Regions from separate parts of the Bacillus sp. GB_SG_008 genome, predicted to be linked through region 1. Evidence: predicted binding sites of a transcription regulator. Region 1 holds the regulator's gene; each other region holds the start of a gene.
What was found. Region 1 encodes Rex, which represses fermentation and respiration genes when NADH is low (regulators of the CRP and FNR family bind a similar motif). Its sites were predicted from a motif close to TTGTGAAATATTTCACAA; they were not measured.

Region 1 (6,133 bases):
ACGTCTTCAGAGATGATAAGAAGTGGTTTACCTTGTTGTACCACTTGCTCTAATACTGGTAAGATCTCTTGAATGCTAGAAACCTTTTTATCAGTAATTAAGATAAATGGGTTATCAAGAACGGCTTCCATTTTATCAGAATCAGTAATCATGTAAGGAGAAGCATATCCACGGTCGAACTGCATACCCTCTACTACATCTAATTCTGTTGTGAATCCTTTAGATTCTTCTAATGTAATAACGCCGTCGTTACCAACACGCTCCATTGCTTCTGCAATTAATTTTCCTACTTCTTCGTCATCAGCAGAAATAGCAGCTACTTGTGCGATAGAAGATTTACCTTCGATTGGTTTAGAAATCGTTTTTAATTCTTCAATTGCTGCTACAGTAGCTTTTTCAATACCTTTACGAAGACCCATTGGGTTCGCACCAGCTGTTACGTTCTTTAAACCTTCACGAATCATTGCTTGTGCTAATACAGTTGCAGTTGTCGTTCCGTCACCAGCTACATCATTTGTTTTGCTAGCAACTTCTGCTACTAGTTTTGCACCCATGTTTTCAAATGCATCTTCTAATTCAATTTCTTTTGCAATTGTTACACCGTCATTTGTAATAAGCGGAGAACCGAATTTTTTCTCAAGTACAACGTTACGACCTTTTGGTCCAAGCGTAACTTTTACTGCGTTTGCAAGAGTGTCGACACCGCGAAGCATCGAACGACGTGCTTCTTCACTAAATTTAATATCTTTTGCCATAATATTTGACCCCCTTGAATTTTTAAAGATTTATATAATTAACTGATAACTGCTAAAATGTCGCTTTCACGTAAAATTAAGTATTCTGCACCTTCGTATTTTACTTCAGTACCTGCATATTTTGAGAAGATAATACGATCGCCTACAGCTAACTCTAAAGCAACACGCTCACCATTTTCAAGCACACGACCAGTACCAACTGCCACTACCTTACCCTCTTGTGGTTTTTCTTTTGCAGTGTCTGGTAATACGATACCACTTGCTGTTTTTTCTTCTGCTTGAACAAGTTCAATTACAACGCGATCACCTAATGGCTTTAGCATGAACAATAACCTCCTCAATTTACTATGTAAATTTTATGTTTATTAGCACTCAAACACTTCGAGTGCTAACACACTTATTATAATAAAGAATCTCATTTTCTTTTGCAAGTGAAAAAACGTAATTTTTCGGAAAACTATTTTACATCCTCTTCAGTCTTTCCATAAGCTTCTCTTCTTTACCTGATGGGTAGCGCAATAATATAAATCCTTGGCTTCATGGAAGATCGGCACTGATAGAAGATTCTATTTGATATTCCATCGTTTTTCCCTCTTCTCCTATGTTACAATAAGAAGATGCCATAAGTTGTTTTCTCTATGGATAGAGCATTTTCCTTTTTCATTACAAAAAATTTAAAAAGGAGTTACGAAATTGAAGAGACAATACTGGTGGGTTGTTGTTACATATATTTTAATGCAATTATCAGGTGTAATTGGAGGGTGGCTCCTTTTAAAAAGCGGAATATACAACAATGGAAACAGGAGCTTTCAAGAAGAGGTTCAATTGGCAACTGCACATTGGGGAATAATTAGCTTCTTTGTTGCTCTTATTATTATCCTTTTGATATTACGCAACGATACACAATCAGAAAAATGGGATCGGGAAAAAACAAACATTCCCGCTACAATAGGATGGATTATTTTGGGGGTTTTTCTTGCTTTATTTGCCCAAGTAATTGCTGGCACAATTGAAACACAAATTTTTAAAGTTAAACCTGAATCTGAAAATACACAAAACATTATCGAGATTATAAAAGCTGCTCCATTATTTATGATTGTTTCTTCTATATTCGCTCCCATTCTTGAAGAAATTGTATTTAGAAAGATTCTATTTGGAACACTATATAAACGATATAACTTCTTTATCGCAGCAATTGTGAGTTCACTTATATTTGCTTTAATTCATTTTGACCCTACACATTTATTAGTGTATATTTCCATGGGGCTTGTTTTTTCATTTTTATATGTAAAAACAAAACGGATTATTGTACCTATTATGGCTCATGTTATGATGAATACAAATGTTATGTTAATTACATTTGTACTTCACCCATACATAGAAAAAGCTGAAAAATTGCAAGGATTCATCGGAGGATTTTAAACATGCGAACTTCACCATTTGTTATGGCAACTTTGTATTTTCTTCTTGGGTGTATTTTTACATACTTAGCAATTACAAGTGTTGAAGATACAATTTGGAACTTTTATACAATATTACTCGCTATAATGGCAACAGTCGATTTTAATTTGGCACTTCGCCTTCTTTTTTCTAAACCGAAAAAAGGTAGTATGAAGAAATAATAAAAACGCAGGGAATTCCTGCGTTTTTATTGTGGGTAATTTTTTAAAAAGTACACAAGCGTTTGTAATTCTACCGCTAAATCGATATGATGAATTCGAATATGTTCTAATATATTTAACCTAGCAGGTGTAAAGTTTAAAACACCTTGTATACCAGTATGCGATAAGCGATCTGCTACAGCTTGTGCAACAGAAGCAGGTACTGTTAATATTGCCACTTTTATATCATCGGATAATTTCTCTTCTAATTCATCCAGATGATATACTGGAATTCCTCCGATTTCTTTTCCAACTTTCTCTTCATCAACGTCAAATGCCATCTCAATTTTTGTATTATTATTTTTCGTAAAATTGTAATGTAAGAAAGCTGTCCCTAAATTACCTACCCCTATTAGTGCTACACGCGTTACATCATCTTGATCAAGTGTTTCGCGGAAAAACGACAATAAATAATTTACGTTATAGCCGTATCCCTTTTTCCCTAATGCCCCAAAGTATGAAAAATCTCTTCGAATCGTCGCCGAATCCACTTTCACCGCTTCACTTAATTCTGCAGATGATACGCGTTGCTTACCAGATAACGATAAGTTTTGGATAAATCGATAGTATAGAGGCAATCTTTTGGCAGTCGCCTGCGGAATTTTAGGCTGCTCCATGCAACCCCCTCCTCTCTTCCTATCTGTTCAAGTGATTGAAACATGTACGGAAGTTTAGCATTGAAAGTTTTCCCTGTATAATAGAGAGAGAACTTCTCTATTACGTTCAACTATACACTATTTTTAGTATGATTGAGAAATATAATCATGGCAAAGTTAAGAAATTATTTGAGGTGAAAACATTGATTCTACTACAAGTGAATAACCTTTCCAAGTTATACGCCGCTGAAGTGATTCTTTCAAACATTAAGTTAGAGGTACAGACGCGTGATCGCATTGCACTTGTCGGCCGTAACGGCGCTGGAAAGTCTACATTATTAAAGATTATTGCGGGAGAACTGTCCCATGACAGTGGAGAAATTATTAAACCGAAAGATGTATCTATCGGTTACTTAGCACAGCACACTGGTCTTGAAACATCATTAACCATTTGGGATGAAATGCTAACGGTATTTCTCGACTTGCAACGCATGGAGAAAGAACTCCGAAGGCTAGAACAAGAAATGGGGAAAGAAGAAAATTTCACAAATGTCACTGTACACGAAAGATTGTTAGCAGAGTATGATCGCCTGCAATTAGATTATAAAAATAAAGGCGGCTACCAATACGAAGCTGATATTCGCTCTGTTTTAAGCGGACTTGGCTTTCCTTCTGAGACACACGGAACTACAATCTCCACTTTAAGTGGTGGGCAAAAAACTCGTTTAGCTCTTGGAAAATTATTATTAACAAAACCAGATTTGCTTATTTTGGATGAGCCAACCAACCATTTAGATATCGATACATTAACGTGGCTGGAACAATATTTACAAGGCTATCCTGGTGCTATTTTAATCGTTTCACACGATCGATACTTTCTAGATAAACTCGTAACACAGGTATATGAAATCTCTAATAAACAAAGTCGAAAATACACGGGGAACTACAGTAAGTATTTAGAACTTAAAGCATCGCTATACGAACAAGAGATGAAGCGTTATGAGAAACAGCAAGAAGAAGTCACAAAGTTACAAGACTTCATTCAAAAAAATATCGCCCGCGCTTCCACAACAAAACGGGCACAAAGTCGTCAAAAACAATTAAATCGTATGGAGCTTATGACAAAACCACTCGGTGATACAAAATCTGCTTCTTTCCACTTTGATATCGATAGGCAAAGTGGAAATGATGTACTACAAGTAAAAAATATCACAATTGGTTATAATAACGAGCCAATCATTGAGCACATTCATTTCCAATTAACGAGAGGTGATAGTGTTGCACTTGTAGGTCCAAATGGAATCGGAAAATCCACTTTATTAAAATCTCTTGTGGATAAACTTCGTCCTTTAAACGGCAGTTTTTCATTCGGCTCTAACGTTTCTATTGGATATTATGACCAAGAACAAGCAAACTTAACATCATCAAAACGCGTATTAGATGAACTTTGGGATGATTACCCGCTACAACCAGAAAAAGAAATCCGCACAGTACTTGGAAACTTTTTATTTTCTGGTGATGATGTTTTAAAGCCAGTCTCTTCTTTAAGTGGTGGACAAAAAGCACGTTTAGCTCTTGCAAAACTTATGATGCAAAAATCAAATGTGCTTATTTTAGATGAACCGACAAACCATTTAGACTTAAGTAGTAAAGAAATATTAGAAAATGCTCTTATTGATTTTCCAGGAACTATTTTATTTGTTTCTCATGACCGCTATTTCATTAATCGCATCGCCACAAAAGTTATTGAATTGTCAACAGACGGGGCAGCGGAATATCTAGGCGATTACGATTATTATATAGAAAAGAAAAATGAAATGTTAGAACGGGCAGAACTTGAAGAACAAGAAACGAATAAACCTGCACAAAAACAAGTGGCGCAAGAAAAATTAAATTATATTGAAGAAAAAGAACGTAAAAAGCAAGAGCGCCAACGTACGCGTAGAATTGAGGAATTAGAAGAAAACATTGCTGCAATGGAAGAGCAAATCGCTACATTAGAAGAACAACTTTGTCTGCCTGAAGTATATGCTGATTACGAAAGAGCAAGTGATATTACAGCAGAAAAACAAACACTACAAGAACAATTAGAAGCATGTATGGAAGAATGGGAAGAATTACAAATATAAAAAATAAAAAGGTTAGCAGTTACGCTGACCTTTTTATTTATCCACAGTGTTATTCACACATTCAATTTTATATTATCAAGCTAAATATTAATTTTTCCACATTATCCACAAATAAAATAATATTTACCCACAGTTTATACTCACAAAAAAACCTATATTATCAACAGATAATATAGGTTTTATCCACAGGCTGTGGTTAATTATGTGTATAAAGTGAAACTTTCATCTGTGGCCCCACTAACATTTAACTAAACTTATCTTCTTTAACGAGAGTCGAAAATTCAGTGTCTCATTAAACGCGGAATAACTATGATTCAATATCCAAGCCAGGATTTGCATTTAATGCTAATGTTGCCCTCTTTCCTTGCTCATATGCAATCGTACCAGCTGCAGCAATCATAGCAGCGTTATCTGTGCATAAAGATAACGGTGGAATAATAAGCTCTATATCGTTTTTATTTGCAAACTCCTCTTCTAATCGAGCCCGCAATCCTTTATTTGCTGCAACTCCTCCAGCAAGAAGCACTTGCTTCACGCCATACTCCTCCGCTGCTCGTACTGCTTTTGTTACTAACACATCAATTACACTTGCCTGAAAACTTGCAGCTAAATCTTCAGGTGTTAGTTCCTCTCCGCGCTGCTTTGCGTTATGCACAGTGTTAATAACTGCGGATTTTAAACCACTAAAACTAAAATCATAAGAATCTGGTTCCAGCCATGCACGAGGCAGATCGATTGTCGGCTCTCCTTCATGGGCAAGACGATCAATGTGCGGTCCACCTGGATATGGCAATGATAACGTACGTGCCACCTTGTCGTATGCTTCTCCTGCAGCATCATCTCTTGTTTCGCCAATTACTTCAAATGAACCATGCTCTTTCATATAAACAAGCTCTGTATGTCCACCAGATACAACGAGAGACAATAATGGAAACTGCAGTTCCTGTACTAAGCGATTTGCATAAATATGACCAGCAATATGATGCACGCCA
Region 2 (6,133 bases), on a different contig from region 1:
ATATGTTGTTATTAGAATCAACTATGTTTATATAATAATGATAAAAGCACGAACTCATGAAGAGTTCGTGCTTTTTACATAGGGATTTCTTTTTGTTTAGCGGGTTGTGTGTGATTTATATTTTTCCGTGCTAATCGTTTTTCAAGAAGATGAACGAAGTACGTAAATAAAAGAACGAGCGCTAAGTAATAGATGCTGACGACAATATATGTTTCAAGTTGCTGAAAGTTTGCAGCAGCTTCAGAAAGCCCGGATCCCCATAGCTCAGACATTCCTACATAGGCAACGAGAGAAGAATCTTTTAAGCCGATAATGAACTGATTGCCAAGTGGCGGAATAGATAAACGAAATGCTTGAGGCAAAATAATACGTCGCATTGCTAATGGATATGTCATCCCTAAAGAGCGGGCTGCTTCGAGTTGGCCGCGGTCCACAGACTGAATGGACCCTCTGAAAATTTCAGTAATATAGGCACCGTTATGAATAGCAAGGGCAATAGCGCCGGCCCAAAAAGGTGATAATACAATAACAGATGTAATTCCAAAATAGAGAATCATAATTTGTACAACTAACGGTATACCACGAATAATAGCAATGTATACATGCGCAATTCCATTTAAGAGTTTATTATTAGAAATACGAAAAAAAGCAAATAACAATCCAATTAGGCATCCAAGTAATAAGGAAGTTATTGTTAATTGTAATGTCAGAACAATTGCTTTTAGGAACGTTGGATATGTAGATATGAAAATATCGATCATTAGTATCACCTCTATATGAGTTGATTTTCATTTTACGAATATGATAGCAATGCCCCAATGAAAGGTGCGGGGCACTACTTATGCACAAAAAATCTATTCTGCTTTCTCACCTAGAATGTTACGACCAAACCACTTTTTACTGATTTTTTCATACGTACCATCTTGAATGATTTCATCTAATGCTTTATTTAATTTTTCCATTAATTCTTTATCATCTTTGCGAACAGCAATGGCCATTTCATCAAGAGATAATGGTTTACCAGCATCTTTTATATTTGATTTTCCTTCTTTCATCATACGAAGACCTACCATTTGATCTGTGACAACAGCATCAATTCGTCCTGGTTCTAAATCCATAAGAGCTGTAATGTCGCTATCGTATTCTGTAATTTGATCTGTCTGCTTGGCAACAAGTGTTTTGAATGTACTTGCTTTTACGACACCTACTTTTTTCCCTTTTAAATCTTCAGCGGAGGAGATTGATGTGTTATTTTTTGTAACGAAAATTTGTGCCCCAGAGCGATAATATGGATTCGTAAAACTAACTGCTTTGAGACGATCTTCTGTAATGGCCATACTTCCTAGAATTACATCATATTTTTTTGCTTGCAGACCTTGTATGAGTGTTTCCCAAGGATTTGTTACAGGAACAGCCTTCATATTCATTTTTTTAGCAAGTGCCTCACCAATTTCGACGTCAAAGCCGACAAGCTTGCCATTTTCTTTATAGTTAAACGGCTTATATAAACCACTCATTGCATAGCGAAATTCTTGCTTTCCATCTGCGGATGTAGTGCTACTTTCTTTACTACAGGCACTTAATATTAAAGAAGCACATAATGCAATCGCTGCTATTACTTTAAGCATATGTCGTTTCATAAAGACTCCTCCAATGTTTATATAATGTTTCGTAAAAATTGCTGTGCGCGTTTATTTGACGGAGCGGTGAAAAACTGTTCTGGAGGTGCATCCTCTACGATTTGTCCGTCATCCATAAAAATGATGCGGTCAGCTACATCACGGGCAAATCCCATTTCATGCGTGACGATAATCATCGTCATACCTTCTTTTGCGAGGTCTTTCATAACTTGTAGTACTTCTCCGACGAGTTCAGGATCGAGAGCTGAGGTAGGTTCGTCAAATAGCATAATTTTCGGATTCATTGCGAGTGCTCTTGCAATAGCAACTCGTTGTTTTTGGCCACCTGATAAAAGATCGGGTGTTACATTAGCCTTATCTTGCAATCCGACTTTTCCTAGCAGTTCGTAGGCAATGCTTGTTGCTTTTGTTTTGTCTAACTTCTTGACGTGAATAGGAGCTTCAATGATGTTTTCTAGTGAGGTCATATGAGGAAATAAATTAAAATGTTGAAAAACCATGCCGACATCTTCTCGAACTTTGTTTAGATTTGTACGTTTTGGATGGATTTGTTCACCCTGTATTGAAATTTCTCCATCATCATACAGCTCTAAGAAATTTAAGCAACGCAGTAATGTACTTTTCCCTGAACCGCTTGCACCAATTAAGACGACAACTTCTTTTTCTTGCACGTGTAAATTGACGTTTTTGAGCACGCTTAAAGAACCAAAAGATTTTGTCAGATTTTGAACTTGTATCATGCATCCCCCTCCAATGAAATTCGGGTGTATAAAAATACCTTGTTCTTGGTAATTAGTCATAAATTGTCATATTCCTTTATTTTTCGTTAAAAATTTAAAGGGATTATAACTGGTCGTATATTACACAGTTTCATTGAGAGAAATAAGTATTTGTTTCAAAATTTAATTATTTATTTCAAAAATCGATATATCTATTTATGATAAAAAGTATAGATAACAACATATAGAAGGAAGAGCGATGTATCGTTCTTCATTTTTATTTTTTTGTAAGCGGTGGAATGCTTTGAGGAAAACGAAAGACATTATGATGGTCATATCTTGCTTACAGAAGTGCAATGTTATTGTAATGTAACTCGATAGTGATTGCGCTTTTTGTTGGATAGAATGAAATTAGGCAGGAAGGCCATCAAAAAAGAACAGGTTACTGCTGTAGTTAAAGAAAACGAAAACTATAAAAATATTTTTTTGAAATAAAGTTGAATAGAAAAGTTAAAAGGAGATTAATTGATATGAAAAAAATAGTAGGGCTTGGATTAGCAGCAGCGAATTCAATAGGAGCCAATATAATTGGCTCTCTTTTTTTATAAATTATAGAAAAAATTGTTATAAAAAGTAAAAATATGAACGTTTCCGCAACATTTATCTTTGTCTCTTTCAGAAGAAAATTATAGCAAGATATAATAAAGCTATAATATTAGAAGGAGTGTCTTTCATGAAAAAAGAGAAAAGACAACAACTAATTAAACAATTGGTGAGAGAGAATGAAATAGATACACAAGAAAAATTGGTAGAGTTGTTAGAGCACCGTGATGTATTTGTTACACAAGCAACTATTTCTCGAGATATTCATGAATTAAATTTAGTAAAGGTAGCCTCTTCAAAAGGGCTGGTAATATATAAGATTTTTACAGAAGAGAACCAGCGAGCAGATATACAGCTAAAGAAAAAAATAAGAGAGGTTGTTGTAAAAATCGATTATGTAGAACAACTGATTATTATAAAAACTCTGCCTGGAAATGCCCATGTTATCGGTATTTTATTTGATTCTTTAGACTGGAAAGAAAAAATAGGATGTATATGTGGGAATGATACATGTCTTGTAATTTCTCGATCAAAAGCAGATAGGGAGATTCTAAAAGGTAGATTGAATTTGATTATGTAAATGAGAAGGCTGTTTCTAATGCAAATTAGAACAGTCTTTTTTATTTTTATAAAGTGAAACAGTGAAATTTTAATTAATGGAGCGGTTCTATTGTTATTAATTATGAGTTCTCATCAATCGGGATTTTCCTAATTTAACTTCTTTGTGTTTGCTGAATTTTGAGGTAGAACAATTACTTTCCGCTAATACGAGATAAAAATTTTTAACATAAAATAGGACGCTATTATACATTTAATATACATAATATAAAGCTAGTTATTTAATTATGAGATGAAGTATCTTATAAAAATACGATTAGCTATACTTTTTACAAAATAATTTGTGAAATATTTCACCTAGTATTGTTAGCGTTTTCACAAAGCGATATGTGCATTCTGTTTATTATGTAATTGTAAGACATCAAATGAATTTAAAAGGAGGTACAACAAATGAAGCATCCGATACATGTTACTTCAGAAATTGGAGAATTAGAAACCGTTTTACTAAAACGCCCTGGTAAAGAAATTGAAAATTTAACACCAGAATATTTACAGCAATTATTATTTGACGATATTCCATATTTACCAATTATTCAAAAAGAGCATGACTATTTTGCACAAACACTGCGAAATCGGGGGATTGAGGTCCTTTATCTAGAGAAACTAGCAGCTGAAGCATTAGTTAATAAAGAGCTTCGAGAAGAATTTGTTGATCGTATTTTAAAAGAAGGGCAAGCAGATGTAAATATTGCACACCAAACTTTAAAAGAGTATTTACTTTCCTTTTCAAATGAAGATTTGATTCAAAAAATTATGGGTGGCGTGCGTAAAAGTGAAATTGAAACGAATAAAAAAGCGCATCTTTATGAATTAATGGAAGAGCATTATCCATTTTATTTAGATCCAATGCCAAATTTATATTTTACACGTGATCCAGCAGCGACAATAGGTGAAGGCTTAACAATTAATAGAATGAGAGAGCCAGCACGGAGACGGGAATCTTTATTTATGGAATATATTATTAAATACCATCCGCGCTTTGCAAGTCACAATGTGCCGGTTTGGTTAGATCGTGATTATAAGTTTCCGATTGAAGGTGGCGATGAGCTTATTTTAAATGAGGAAACAATTGCAATTGGAGTATCTGCTAGGTCTTCAGCTAAGGCCATTGAACGCTTAGCAAAAAATTTATTTAGTCGTCAAAATAAAATTAAGAAAGTGCTGGCAATAGAGATTCCAAAATGTCGTGCGTTTATGCATTTAGATACAGTATTTACAATGGTTGATTATGATAAATTTACAATCCATCCAGCCATTCAAGGTCCAAAGGGGAATATGAATATTTATATTTTGGAAAAAGGATCGGATAAAGAGACTCTCAAAATTACATACCGCACATCTTTAACTGAGGCTTTAAAAGAAGCGTTAGGTTTGAGTGAATTGGTTCTTATTCCTTGCGGAGGAGGAGATGTGATTGCTTCTGCTCGTGAACAATGGAACGATGGATCTAATACATTAGCAATTGCACCGGGAGTAGTTGTTACATATGATCGCAACTATGTCTCAAATGCTTTATTACGTGAGCATGGTATAGAGGTTGTTGAAGTATTAAGCTCGGAATTGTCTCGCGGCCGTGGGGGTCCACGTTGTATGAGTATGCCAATTGTTCGAAAAGATATTTAGCATAAATACTGGAGAAAGTAGGGATGAATGATGTTAATGACAAAACCAAACTTAAAAGGAAGAAGCCTTCTTGCAGAAAAAGATTTTACAGAAGAAGAGTTGTTATATCTTCTTGATTTAGCAGCAGACTTAAAAGAGAAAAAGAAACATGGTATCCCACATCATTATTTAGAAGGCAAAAATGTTGCCCTTTTATTTGAAAAAACTTCAACTCGTACACGTTGTGCATTTACGGTAGCATGTACGGATTTAGGTGCAAATCCTGAGTACCTAGGTAAAAATGATATTCAGCTTGGGAAAAAAGAATCTGTTGAAGATACAGCGAGAGTTTTAGGACGTATGTTTGATGGTATTGAATTTCGTGGATTTGCACATGCAACAGTGGAATCTTTAGCAAAAAATTCAGGTGTACCAGTATGGAATGGCTTAACAGATATGTGGCATCCGACACAAACACTTGCAGATTTGTTAACAATAAAAGAGCATATCGGAAAATTAAAAGATATTAAGCTGGTCTATGTTGGAGACGGCCGTAACAATGTAGCGAATAGCTTATTAGTTGGCGGCTCTATTGTAGGAATGGAAGTACATATTTGTACCCCAGAATCATTATTTCCAGCACAGGAAGTCATTGATATCGCTAAAAAATATAGTGATCGGGTAATGGTAACGAGCAACGTGGAAGAAGCTGTTGCAGGTGCAGATGTTATCTATACAGATGTATGGGTATCTATGGGAGAAGAAGATAAATTTGCTGAACGTATTGAACTTCTTAAACCATATCAAGTAAATATGAAAATGATTGAAAAGACCGGGAATGAAAATATGATTTTCTTACATTGTTTACCTGCGTTTCATGACGCGGAAACAATGTATGGAGAGGAAATATATGAAAAATACGGCATAAAAGAAATGGAAGTAAGTGATGAA
Region 3 (6,133 bases), on a different contig from region 1:
ATGGTAGCATCTTAATTACAACTCCCATTTTACTGCTTTTGTTACACCATTTGCGACTCACACATGATCAAAAAATACCTTACTTACTAAGTGGTGCACTCATCGCCACTGCCTCAAGCGCGCCGATTGGTGTAAGCAATATTGTGAATTTAATCGCCTTGAGAATTATTGATATGGACTTATACATGCACACAGCCATGATGTTTGTTCCCGCTACGTTAGGTCTCCTTTTTATGTCGTTTCTGTTATTCCTTGTGTTTCGGAAAAAAATCCCTAAAAAACTCCCGGTCTTGTCGACATACTTAGATGAAAATTTCGTTAAAAAATCCTTTCACCCACTGCAACCACGTCCCGCAATTGATGAAAATCGTAAGCGAACAAGGTTTATGCTTGGAATTCTATTATTTGTTTTATGCGTTCGTATCAGCTTATTTATCGCATCTTTCTTTCAGTTTTCTATCGCCATTGTAGCAGTCATTGGCTCCGTTATTTTACTCGGGTGGAGATGGTACAAACTGCGCCTTCCACCTCATGATATGATTAAAAAAACACCTTGGTATGTCTTAATTTTCGCATTTTCTATGTACGTGATTGTGTATGGACTTAATAACATCGGCTTAACCAACCTGCTCATCACTACATTTCAGCCAATCATCACTGGTAGTTTATTTCATGCCACTTTTGTTATGGGGGGCCTAGTCTCTATCCTCTCTAACATTTTTAATAACCATCCTGCCTTAATGATTGGCACAATTGAACTCACCGAAATGGGACTAGATCCTATTACATTGAAAACCATTTATCTTGCAAACATCATCGGTAGTGACATGGGCTCATTATTACTCCCGATTGGTACATTAGCAAGCTTAATGTGGATGTATATTGTGAAAAAAGGAAAAGTAACTATCGGTTGGGATACCTATATAAAAACTACACTTCTTGTCATTCCGCCAACCGTCATTTTTACACTGCTATGTTTATATTATTGGGTTAAATTAATCTTCACATCTTAAAACATCTCCCTCCTTCCACTATGTTAGAAGGAGGAGATTATGTAATTACGAGAAAGGTGATTATTATGCTTCATTTACAAAAATATATTAATCAGCCCATACAAGTGACATTGTCAAGGGAAATTATTCCATTTGAAGGAATTATGATTGATAAAGGCTCGGATATTATTGTATTGTATGATGGAGAAAAATACATGTATATCTCTAGTTTACACATTCAACATTTAACCCCAAGCATCGATTCTTCATTACTTGATAACCTAGCAATTCCAGAATCTTTACTACCGCCAGACATAATATCAAGTGAATCCACTATTTCACTGCGAAAAACATTGCAAGTGGCAAAAGGACAATTTATTGAACTTGCGCTATCACATGAACACTTCTTACATGGATATGTTACCCATATTATGAATGACTATTTTATCTTCCTCTCACCTGTCTATCAAATGTTATACATCCCCTTTCATCACGTAAAATATATCGTTCCGTATAAGGAAGCAGAAACGCCTTACGGACTAGAAAATACAAAACTCTTATCGCCAGCTTCAAAGATTACACTTGCACGTACATTTTCTGAGCAAATGAAAAAACTAAAACAACATATCGTTTTACTTGATCTAGGCATACAGAGTTATAAAATTGGCAAATTAGCTGAAGTAACCGACAACCAAATTGAACTCATTACAGCACGTAATCAGCGTTTTCATTTTAATTTACATCACGTTAAAACCGTACATCTTCCATCCTAAAATTAAAAATAACAAAAAGAGGTATCTCATCATAAGAGACACCCCTTTTTCTATTAAGGAATCATCCAAGTTAAATAATAAGCTTGAATATATGTGATAATACCAATGATTGTTACGAAGAATAAACTATGTTTCACTGTGAAACGGAATAAGTCAGATTCTTTTCCAGCAAGTCCAACTGCCGCACATGCGATTGCAATGGACTGCGGTGAAATCATTTTAGCAGTTACACCGCCCGTTGTATTCGCTGCAACAAGCAACACTTCGCTTACGCCTACTTGCTGCGCTGTAATTGCTTGTAGATTTGAGAACAATGCGTTTGCAGATGTATCTGATCCTGTTAAGAATACCCCAAGCCATCCAAGGAATGGCGAGAAGAATGGGAAGAATTTCCCCGTTCCTGCTAACGCTAATGCCAATGTCGATGAAAGTCCTGAGTAATTTGCGATAAACGCAAAACCAAGTACTAATCCAATTGACAAAATTGGCATTTTCAATTCTTTCAACGTTTCTTTAAATGTGACCACTGCTTGTTTTGGACTCATTTTCAAAACAAACATTGTAATAATACATGCAATCAAAATTGCTGTTCCTGTTGCCGATAAAATATCAATCTTTAATATAGCTTCATATGGTGTTGGTTTATTAACAATTGGCTCTGCCTTCATCACTAAATTATGCAGACCCGGAATTTGAATTTTAAACACTAAGCTTTCAAGTGCACCGCCTGGAGCAAATAAAGCTTTAAAGAATTTTTGGCTCCAGATTACAACCATTATCGTTAAAATAATAAATGGTGACCACGCTTTCAAAACTTTTCCTGCTGTTAAATTTATTGTAGAACCAGCATCTACCGTCGCCGCTGCTTCTGCTTGTCCTTTTCCAGAACGGTAAATTTCTTTTGGCTGCCATACTTTTAAGAATAGCGCCAAACTCACTAAACTCACTAGTGCTGATGTAATATCCGGGAGTTCAGGCCCAAGATATGTTGCTGTAATAAACTGCGTAATCCCGAACGAACCGCCTGCTACAAGTAATGCAGGCCACGTTTGTTTTACACCTTTTAATCCATCCATTAAGAATACAATAAAGAATGGAACAAATAATGATAGAAGCGGTAATTGATGCCCAGCCATTTCTCCTATTTTATGAGGATCAATACCTGTTACTTGACCAGCTACTAAAATTGGAATACCCATCGCTCCGAATGCTACCGGTGCTGTATTTGCAATTAAGCAAAGCCCCGCTGCGTATAACGGGTTTAAACCAAGCCCTGCAAGAAGCGCTGCTGTAATTGCTACTGGTGCTCCAAATCCAGCTGCTCCTTCCAAAAATGCACCGAATGAGAAGCCGATTAAAATGACAAGTAGACGATGATCATTTGTAATAGAAAGAACAGATGCACGAATGACATCGAACTGTCCCGTTTTTACTGAGATTTTGTATAAAAATACTGACATGATGATAATCCACGCAATTGGCCATAATCCATAAGCAAACCCATAACCCGTTGCTGCTATCGCCATCGTAAATGGCATTTTATAAACAAAAAGTGCAATTATAACTGTTAATAAAACTGTAATGAACCCTGCAACATAGCCTTTCATACGAAAAACTGTTAACGCTAAGAAGAAAAATATAATTGGAATCATTGCAACTGCTGCCGAAAGCCAAATGTTACCTAGCGGATCATAAACTTGTGTCCATGTGCTCATAGTTTCTCTTCCCTTCTAATGTCTCTTTTTCATGTACTTATAATCCTATAAGTAGACAACCAGGTCATCAGACCTTTAGGTCCAAAAAATAAAACGTTTACAGAAAACGTTTTCATGAATATTTGATAATTCTACTTTATCATATTTCCCTGTATTTACAATGCTATTTTCGAATTTTTTTCACATTTTCTTTGTTCATCCTTTCACAAAATGTGATATGATTACAGGTTTCTAAAATAAAGTGAAACTTTCCTCAACGAACGGTTTTCTCGTTGAGGATTAGTTAAACCAATCGGGTCCTTACAGACGGTTTGTCTCTCTTCCTTGCCTGACTTCTTACCGGCTGTTTGGGCGGGATAAAAAAGAGCTGCAACCGTAAATGATGAACGTGTTCCGACGGGATTTTTTGGTTACACACCCCAGATTATTGGCAGTTTTTCTAATGTATGAATAGGAAAATGACATTTTCTTATACTAAGGTCGAAAACTGATTTTAGGAGGACAAAAAATGACTGAGCAAAATCGAACTCAATCTGCCATTGATGCAGGGCGTAATAACACAAAACGCGGAATTGAAGCAGCAAGCGATGCAGTACAAAATGCAGTTGATGCTGTTGAAAATGCTGGAAAAGCAACAGTTGACCGTATTTCTGAAGCAGCTAAAGATGTCACAGCTCGTTAATACGAAATAATTTGTTTGGGTATTTGTTGGAGTCATGAATTAAAGAAAAATAAGAAGCAAGACCGTCAAAAGACGGTCTTGCTTTCATTCCATTATAATTCGCCCGATCTAAACTTAATTGATAGAACTGGAATGACATTTCATGTATGAAAATTCCCTTCACCTCTCTCTCGAATCTTGAAGCGGGAATTCACTTCCTAAGCTTTTGCAAATTATCCTACATTTTCCGTTGAAAATAGTTATCATAATTGTTAAATTTAATTTCGATAATGATAATCGTTATCAATATTTGAGGGCACTTCTTTTCCCCTTACAAGATTGGAGATGTTTAATGTTATGAATGTATTATCAAGGCGTCTGGAAAAGCAATTATTTCAATTATTAGTTACTTTAATGCGCGTTTTTTTTGGTATTGGATGGCTTTTGGCAGGAATAACAAAAATTACAGAAAAACATTGGTTTAGTGAACCGGGGATTTTTCTTAAAAATTACTTAATAATGGCACTAGAAAAACCAAATGTTCCAGAATTTTATCATGATTTCATTCAATACATAGCACTAAAACATATTATATTCTTTAACTATACGATTCCTATCGTCCAGATTGTAGTTGGTATATGTATGATAGTAGGATTAATGATTATTCCTTCTGTTTGTATTTGTCTTTTTATGCATATTAATTTTATTCTCTCAGGTAATATGAATTTAACAAGTCTTACACTATATACAAGTGCATTTGGAATATTATTCTTTTTAGAACGCAGTTACGTTTTAAGTTTAGACCGCTACCTTGGAATTGAAAAATGCTTTAACTCAAACAGGCAAAAATTCAAACAAACCATACATTATAATTCATCAAAGGTTTCTTAAGAAGAGCTTTTGATTGTGGTTTTCAGTGCAAAAACTATAAAGTGAAACTTCATTCTGGGAGCGTTTTTTCCCAGCATGCCAGTAGTTATCCCCCACCTATCTTCTTCGCTTGTCTCTCAATCTTGAGGTGGGGGTCTTACTGCCCGCGAATGGCGGGATAAAGGAAAATTTCACTATCCTTTATATAAGAAAAAAGTACTCGCAGCGTGCGAGTACTTTTTTCATCTTCTTTTTCTTCGTTTGCGGCGCATCATTTTTTTACGCCTTGTATTCACACCGTCCGCGATAATATGTAATGCACTAGCGGCAATAACGCCCAGTACAAACATAATAATTGCCACTTTATGCGCCTTTGCCATCTCTATCAGTTTTCCCTCTAGCACTGTTTTATTTAAAACATATAAAAACGGTGAGAAAACGAGCAGCATATAAAGAAGACGAATCAAATCACCAATAATAATCGTGTGCGTAAGTGGTGACCGATGCGGCATTACAACTTGATATGGATACCAAAAGATGCGAAATAACCCCCATTTTCGGTAAGCAGAACTATGAATATCCAGATCCGGTGTTAAAAAGTACGTCCCAATAATAAATCCAATCGTAAACGTAAGAAGAAAATCAAAATTCGTTAACCCGTAAGAACCGAGCATAAATAATACAATGGGAAGAGAAACTAAGTTTATCTTCGTGTGTGTTTTTCCTGATGGCATATCCAATTCCTTCCGTTCAATCCTAACTCGTTCGACTGCCCATTAATGGAAAAACACCAATAGACGTCTCACTACATTAATCTAATTTTTGATCAATAAGTGACGTATCCACATCAGAACCAAACCATTCTCCCAGCTTTGTACGCGCTTGTTCTTTCACTTCTTCATCTACATGCATAGCAGTTTGTACGAGCGCAGCTGTTAATGCGCCTAAGTCATCTGTATAACCGAGCCCAGCTATAAAATCCGGAATAGCATCAATCGGTGCAATAAAATACGCAAGAGCACCAATAATCGTAAGCTTCACTCGTTTTGGAACACCTGGTTTCTGCAATACATAAAACAGTAACAAACTAGCATAAATGACGGAATGCCCCGCCTTAATCGC
Region 4 (6,133 bases), on a different contig from region 1:
TTACCGCAATTTCATCAACGCGATCATCATTGTTACCGTATTTAGGGAACTCGCCTTCGATTTCAAAGTCTACTGCAACTCCGTTTTCATCACGAATTGGTTTTACTTTTGCATATTTAATTGCACTTAAAGAGTCAGCTACTACTGATAAACCTGCGATACCTGTTGCCATTGTACGAATTACTTCAGTATCATGAAGCGCCATTTCAATACGTTCATAACTATATTTATCGTGCATATAATGGATGACATTTAATGTGTTTAAATATAAACCTGCTAGCCATTCCATTGTCATATCAAATTTACGCATAACTTCTTCATAATCTAATACTTCAGAAGTGATAGGTGCAAATTCAGGTCCAATTTGTTCTTTTGATTTTTCATCTTTACCGCCGTTAATTGCATATAGTAGTGTCTTAGCTAAGTTTGCACGAGCTCCGAAGAACTGCATTTGCTTACCGATTCTCATTGCAGACACACAACAAGCAATACCGTAATCATCGCCATACTCTGGACGCATAATGTCATCATTTTCATATTGAATTGCAGATGTCTTAATAGACATTTTCGCACAGTAGTTTTTAAAGTTCTCTGGTAATTGTTTAGACCAAAGAACTGTTAAGTTTGGTTCTGGAGCTGGTCCTAAGTTATCTAATGTATGCAAGAAACGGAATGAGTTTTTCGTTACTAATGGACGACCATCAAGTGCAATACCACCGATAGATTCTGTTACCCAAGTTGGATCACCAGAGAATAATTCATTATAATCAGGTGTTCTTGCAAATTTCACAAGACGTAACTTCATAATGAAGTGATCAACAATTTCTTGTGCCTCTTCTTCTGTTAATGTACCGTTTACTAAATCTCTTTCAATAAAGATATCTAAGAAAGTAGACGTACGGCCAAGACTCATCGCTGCACCGTTTTGTTCTTTAATTGCTGCAAGATAAGCAAAATATAACCATTGGAACGCTTCTTGTGCATTTGTTGCTGGCTTAGAAATATCAAAACCATGAGAAGCTGCCATTTGTTTTAATTCTTGAAGTGCACGAATTTGCTCAGATAATTCTTCGCGTAAACGCATTGTATCTTCGCTCATTACACCGCCAGTTAAATTCAAATCTTCTTTTTTCGCTTCGATTAAACGATCTATACCGTATAATGCAACGCGGCGATAGTCACCAATAATACGGCCGCGACCGTATGCATCTGGAAGACCTGTAATAACGCCTGATTTACGAGCTGCTCTCATTTCAGGAGTATAAGCATCGAATACACCTTGGTTATGCGTTTTACGCCAGTCTCTGAAAATACGGCTTAGTTCTTTGTCCATTTCATATCCATAAGATTCACAAGCTTGCTCTGCCATACGAATACCACCGTATGGTTGTAATGAACGCTTAAATGGCTTGTCAGTTTGGACACCAACTACTTTTTCAATATCTTTATTTAAATATCCTGGGTCATGTGATGTAATAGAAGAAACAATTTTCGTATCCATGTCAAGAACTCCGCCATTGTCACGTTCTTGTTTTGTTAATTCCATTACTTGATCCCAAAGTTGTTTCGTCGCTTCTGTTGCTCCAGCTAAGAAGGATTCATCCCCCTGGTAAACGTTTATATTATTTAAAATGAAATCGCGAACATCAATCTCTGCTTTCCACTTTTCACCTTTAAAGCTTTCCCATGCGTTTTTTACATTTTCTAATACTTGAGTCATCCTAATCTCCTCCATTTTTTGATTAGTACAGGACTAAGATTTTTTGTATAACAGCTTATGTGCTTAGCATACTACTTTTTTGAAAAAATGAACGTTAAAGTTGTGACATGTTTGTGAAACAATGAGCAAACTCCTATAGACATAGTGAAAACGTTATTGGAATCTTTATTGAATTAACCCCTTTTACTAATTTCTTTTTTGGGTATTCTAATAAAAGAATCCTTTTCTGCAGGTTAAGAGTCGTATCCACTTTAAACTGTAATACTCTTCCTCCCTATTCTGTTATAGTATTTTTGAAACAGAATAAAAAAAAGTGTGCCTGTTTCAGCACACTTTTTTATTTTGTTTCTCTCTTACGTCCTCCATCATGAAAACCACCTCGAATGCCAAGTTCTACTATCACACATGACATCCCCTCTATGTAATCCTCAATACAGCTGGGGCATGCCCCTCCACTGCAAAATGTTCACTCGGCCGACTTCGATTCATTTAGTCTAAATCCACAAGAGGTAGAGAATCCTGCTAATATCGCCTTCACCTGTGCCACACATGGAAATAAGAAAGCATCAAATCCGATATATTCTAAACAAACCTTACTAAATGCATTTAGTACGGCTACCAGCGAACCTACACCTAAATCTTTTCGGTTACAAGCCAAGTTTAAAGCATATTTTAGTGCCGTAACAAGATGTAACGGTGCTCGTAAATCTAAATAATAATTTAAATCATTCAACGCCACGTCTTGTCCGTCCGCAATCGCTTTTGCAAAATCCCCATCAATAAATAGCACGATATCCCCTCCCCTATAGAACGTCCCACATCATTTCCAAGCGTTTCTTCATAAATAATAGTTGTAGCCCCGCATTACTTTGCAATTGTCGCTGTCTTATCATTCAATCCATTAACAGCAACGATAATTTCAAGTGGCTCAATTTTACGTGCTTCTTGAATAACCGATGCAATCGTCATTTCTTCGTTTTGAACAGTCTCTTTATCCGCTCCATTCGCAATAACAATAATTTCATAAGGTTGTACTTTTTTACTTCTTCCAACACACCACCTATCGTTTGTGCTTCATTATGTGTTGGAATCACAACAGATACGCGCATGTTATTCCTCCTAACTATACAATCGAACATATGAAACAACTGGAATTCTTACAATAACATCTTCTAGTGGACCATAGAACGGAGCTGTTCGTATGACAATTACTCCATCTGTTACAGATAAAATACTCCCAGTTACAATTTCTCCAACAGTTACAACTTGAGCAAGTTGTCCCACATGAGACCGTAATGCATCAATAAACGACATTTTATTTCCCCCTTTCTCTATACCTCACGAATTGAAATAATACTTGAAAATGGTAATGAAATAGTTGCTCCAGTTAATTCTTGTAATGTTAAAAAGTCATCTCCTACTTGCGCAATGATACCTGTTAAACCTCCAACAGTTACAGTAATTTCGACCTCTTTCCCTAACAATTGTTCTGCAATTTCTTTAAATGGAGAAACATTACATTCTTTTAAAATAAAACAAATAATATTTTGAAATTCCTGCGATTTAATGTATTCTGCAACACCTTTTTTTGTATAAATTTCTATATACCGTGCAAACCGCGGTGAAAATAATTTTTCTTCCATAACAGGGATAAATTTCTTATATAAAAAGCAATCTAATTGTTTATCGACAACATGTGCAAACTTACGCCAATAATCTTTAAATAGAGACACTAGACTTTCCCCCTATATACATTTTGTTGTATGGACAACTTATTCACACTTATCAGCGTATACAGAAATAACACTTTTGGTGCTAAATAAACTACACATTTTCTATAAAACAAATCACATACCTATACATGAAGTACACATACAATTGCCAACATAATAAAGTGAAACTTCCAACAATAGGAGGATTTATTGTCCGCTAATATGTGGGTTAAAAAAGGAGGAATTTTATATGCGAAAAACAAAAATCGTTTGCACAATTGGACCTGCAAGTGAACAATACGAAACATTACTTTCTTTACTAGAATCTGGAATGAATGTGGCTCGGTTAAATTTTTCTCATGGAACACACGAAGAACATCGCGCACGTATAAATACAATACGAAAGGCCACAGCGGCAGCTAAAAAAAATATTGCACTCTTACAAGATATTAAAGGACCAAAAATTCGAACCGATGAATTTGAAGGAGGACAGGCAGAACTGCTTGAAGGTACGACTGTTACCGTTTCAATGAAAAAAGTACTCGGAACATCTAAACAGTTTTCCGTCACATACGAAGGTCTATACGATGATGTAGAAGTAGGATCTCATCTATTACTTGATGATGGATTATTAGAGCTAGAAGTAATAGAAAAGGCAAATGGTGAGTTACAAACAAAAGTTATACATGGCGGGATAATTAAAGATCATAAAGGTGTGAACGTACCGAATGTAAAAATCCGCCTACCTGGTATTACGGAAAAAGATAAAAAAGATATTCTTTTTGGAATAGAGCAACATGTTGACTACATCGCCATCTCCTTTGTACGTAAAGCTGCTGATATTTTAGAAGTACGCGACATATTAGCGAAGCATAATGCCTCACATATTCGCGTCATCGCAAAAATTGAAAATCAAGAAGGAATTGATAATATAAAAGAGATTGTAGAAGTTGTGGATGGAATTATGGTTGCCCGCGGTGATATGGGCATTGAAATTCCAGCAGAATATGTACCGATTATCCAAAAAGAATTAATCCATACCTGTAATCTGCTCGGAAAACCGGTCATTACAGCAACGCAAATGCTGGATTCTATGCAAAGAAACCCAAGACCAACAAGAGCAGAAGCTTCAGACGTAGCAAATGCAATCTTTGATGGCACAGATGCGATTATGCTTTCAGGAGAAACAGCTGCCGGTGAATATCCAATAGAATCCGTACAAATGATGAATAAAATCGCTCTGCAAGTAGAGAAGTCTTCTCTATTCCAAAGTCAAAAGCAATTGCTTCATGATAACCATAAACAAATAACAGAAACAATCGGTGCTGCTGCTGTCCAAGCAGCTTATTCCTTACAAGCAAAGGCAATTTTAACACCAACCAAAAGTGGTTATACAGCACAAATGATTTCAAAATATCGTCCGCACACTCCTATTATCGCAACAACATCTGAACAATCTGTTATGCAGCAACTCGCACTCGTATGGGGCGTACACCCATTTTTCACTGCACCAAAACAAACGACAGATGAAGTAATTGAACAAGCATTATGTAACGCTAAAGAACAACAGCTGATCTCTACGCAAGATATTGTCATTGTAACAGCAGGTGTCCCAGTTAACGAACGTGGAACGACAAATCTGATGAAAATTGAAGTTGTAAAATAAAGTAAAACTTCCATTCGTGAGCCCGCTAATAAAGTAAAAGAGGCAGATGCACTACGTCATCTGCCTCTTTTTCACTCGCAACCCTCTATATTACATGTCATGCCATTTGAAAATGTTGCTTTTTCTTTTTTTAATTCCTGCTCGATTATAGCCTCTAATGCTTCTTTGTTACGTACACCTTGTACTACACTCTCGCCAATAACAAATGTCGGCACAGCTTGTACCCCTTGTTCGTAATAAGCATGATGTACAGCTTTTTGATGCGCTTCTTTATACGTACCATTCTCTAGTGCTTGACGAAATTCATTTTGATTTAATCCTACTTCTCCGGCGATTTCTACAAGCACATCCACTTCTCCTATATTCCGTTCCTCTTGGAAAAATGCAGTAAACACGCGGTGCTGATATTCATTTCCTTTTCCATTTTCTTTCGCATATTGATATCCTTCAAATGCAGTATGTGTATATGGATGTGGTGACAAACGAGGTAATTTTATATCAACACCCATTTGCTCTGCCCACGGTGCAATTGTACTTTGGAACATCCCTAACTTGTCTGGTTCATTCCATGGATCAATACGTTCCGCTGGATATGGACGTAATTCAAATGGCATCCATTCTACTTCTACATCTTTGCCTTGAATTGCTTCTTGTAATGGTTGTTCACCAATAAAACAAAATGGACAAACATAATCGGAATATACTTTTATTTGTAATGTCATTATTTTTACTCCTTTGTTTTCTGATTGTAACAATTATAGTTACAACAAGGATTTTCTGTCAACTAAAAAGTGTTTCCATTCAAAAGAAGACATCTAACGATTTTTCAAAGCTACTATTGCGGCTACCGCATAATACAAAGCTTTCTCATACTTTGAATGTTCCACAATTGATAAATTAACGAGCGAACCGCCGCTCGCAGAAAAATATTCAATTGCTTCTACTGGAATCGCATCTTCTTTTACTTCAATAAAACTGCCATCTTTCCAATGTCCCTTTTGGATATTCGCATACAAATCTCCAGTAATTTCTCCA

Region 2: the regulator Rex is predicted to act here: its motif matches at 3,862-3,879, upstream of arcA (arginine deiminase).
Region 3: the regulator Rex is predicted to act here: its motif matches at 3,672-3,689, upstream of ACTDJC_RS06275 (lactate permease LctP family transporter).
Region 4: the regulator Rex is predicted to act here: its motif matches at 1,832-1,849, upstream of pflB (formate C-acetyltransferase).

Annotation. Positions count from the first base shown of each region.
Region 1 is NZ_JBPZSK010000017.1:9,890-16,022, forward strand. It holds gene groL (chaperonin GroEL) at 1-755, opposite strand, end outside; gene groES (co-chaperone GroES) at 794-1,078, opposite strand; gene ACTDJC_RS22020 (CPBP family intramembrane glutamic endopeptidase) at 1,449-2,177, shown strand; gene ACTDJC_RS22025 (YdiK family protein) at 2,180-2,377, shown strand; gene ACTDJC_RS22030 (redox-sensing transcriptional repressor Rex) at 2,404-3,033, opposite strand; gene ACTDJC_RS22035 (ABC-F family ATP-binding cassette domain-containing protein) at 3,216-5,141, shown strand; gene tsaD (tRNA (adenosine(37)-N6)-threonylcarbamoyltransferase complex transferase subunit TsaD) at 5,449-6,133, opposite strand, start outside.
Region 2 is NZ_JBPZSK010000007.1:133,292-139,424, reverse strand. It holds gene ACTDJC_RS18065 (amino acid ABC transporter permease) at 75-761, opposite strand; gene ACTDJC_RS18060 (ABC transporter substrate-binding protein) at 855-1,640, opposite strand; gene ACTDJC_RS18055 (amino acid ABC transporter ATP-binding protein) at 1,658-2,380, opposite strand; partial or broken gene ACTDJC_RS18050 (BBE domain-containing protein) at 2,637-2,702, opposite strand; gene argR (arginine repressor) at 3,093-3,542, shown strand; gene arcA (arginine deiminase) at 3,971-5,203, shown strand; gene argF (ornithine carbamoyltransferase) at 5,234-6,133, shown strand, end outside.
Region 3 is NZ_JBPZSK010000002.1:254,792-260,924, reverse strand. It holds gene ACTDJC_RS06285 (arsenic transporter) at 1-1,013, shown strand, start outside; gene ACTDJC_RS06280 (DUF2642 domain-containing protein) at 1,079-1,765, shown strand; gene ACTDJC_RS06275 (lactate permease LctP family transporter) at 1,819-3,480, opposite strand; gene ACTDJC_RS06270 (hypothetical protein) at 3,989-4,162, shown strand; gene ACTDJC_RS06265 (hypothetical protein) at 4,499-5,032, shown strand; gene ACTDJC_RS06260 (metal-binding protein) at 5,254-5,745, opposite strand; gene ACTDJC_RS06255 (YkvA family protein) at 5,822-6,133, opposite strand, start outside.
Region 4 is NZ_JBPZSK010000007.1:32,602-38,734, forward strand. It holds gene pflB (formate C-acetyltransferase) at 1-1,720, opposite strand, end outside; partial or broken gene ACTDJC_RS17565 (glycosyl transferase) at 2,058-2,704, opposite strand; partial or broken gene ACTDJC_RS17570 (glycosyltransferase) at 2,717-2,829, opposite strand; gene ACTDJC_RS17575 (hypothetical protein) at 2,840-3,034, opposite strand; gene ACTDJC_RS17580 (DUF2642 domain-containing protein) at 3,052-3,453, opposite strand; partial or broken gene pyk (pyruvate kinase) at 3,683-5,092, shown strand; gene ACTDJC_RS17590 (DsbA family oxidoreductase) at 5,170-5,820, opposite strand; gene ACTDJC_RS17595 (sugar ABC transporter ATP-binding protein) at 5,914-6,133, opposite strand, start outside.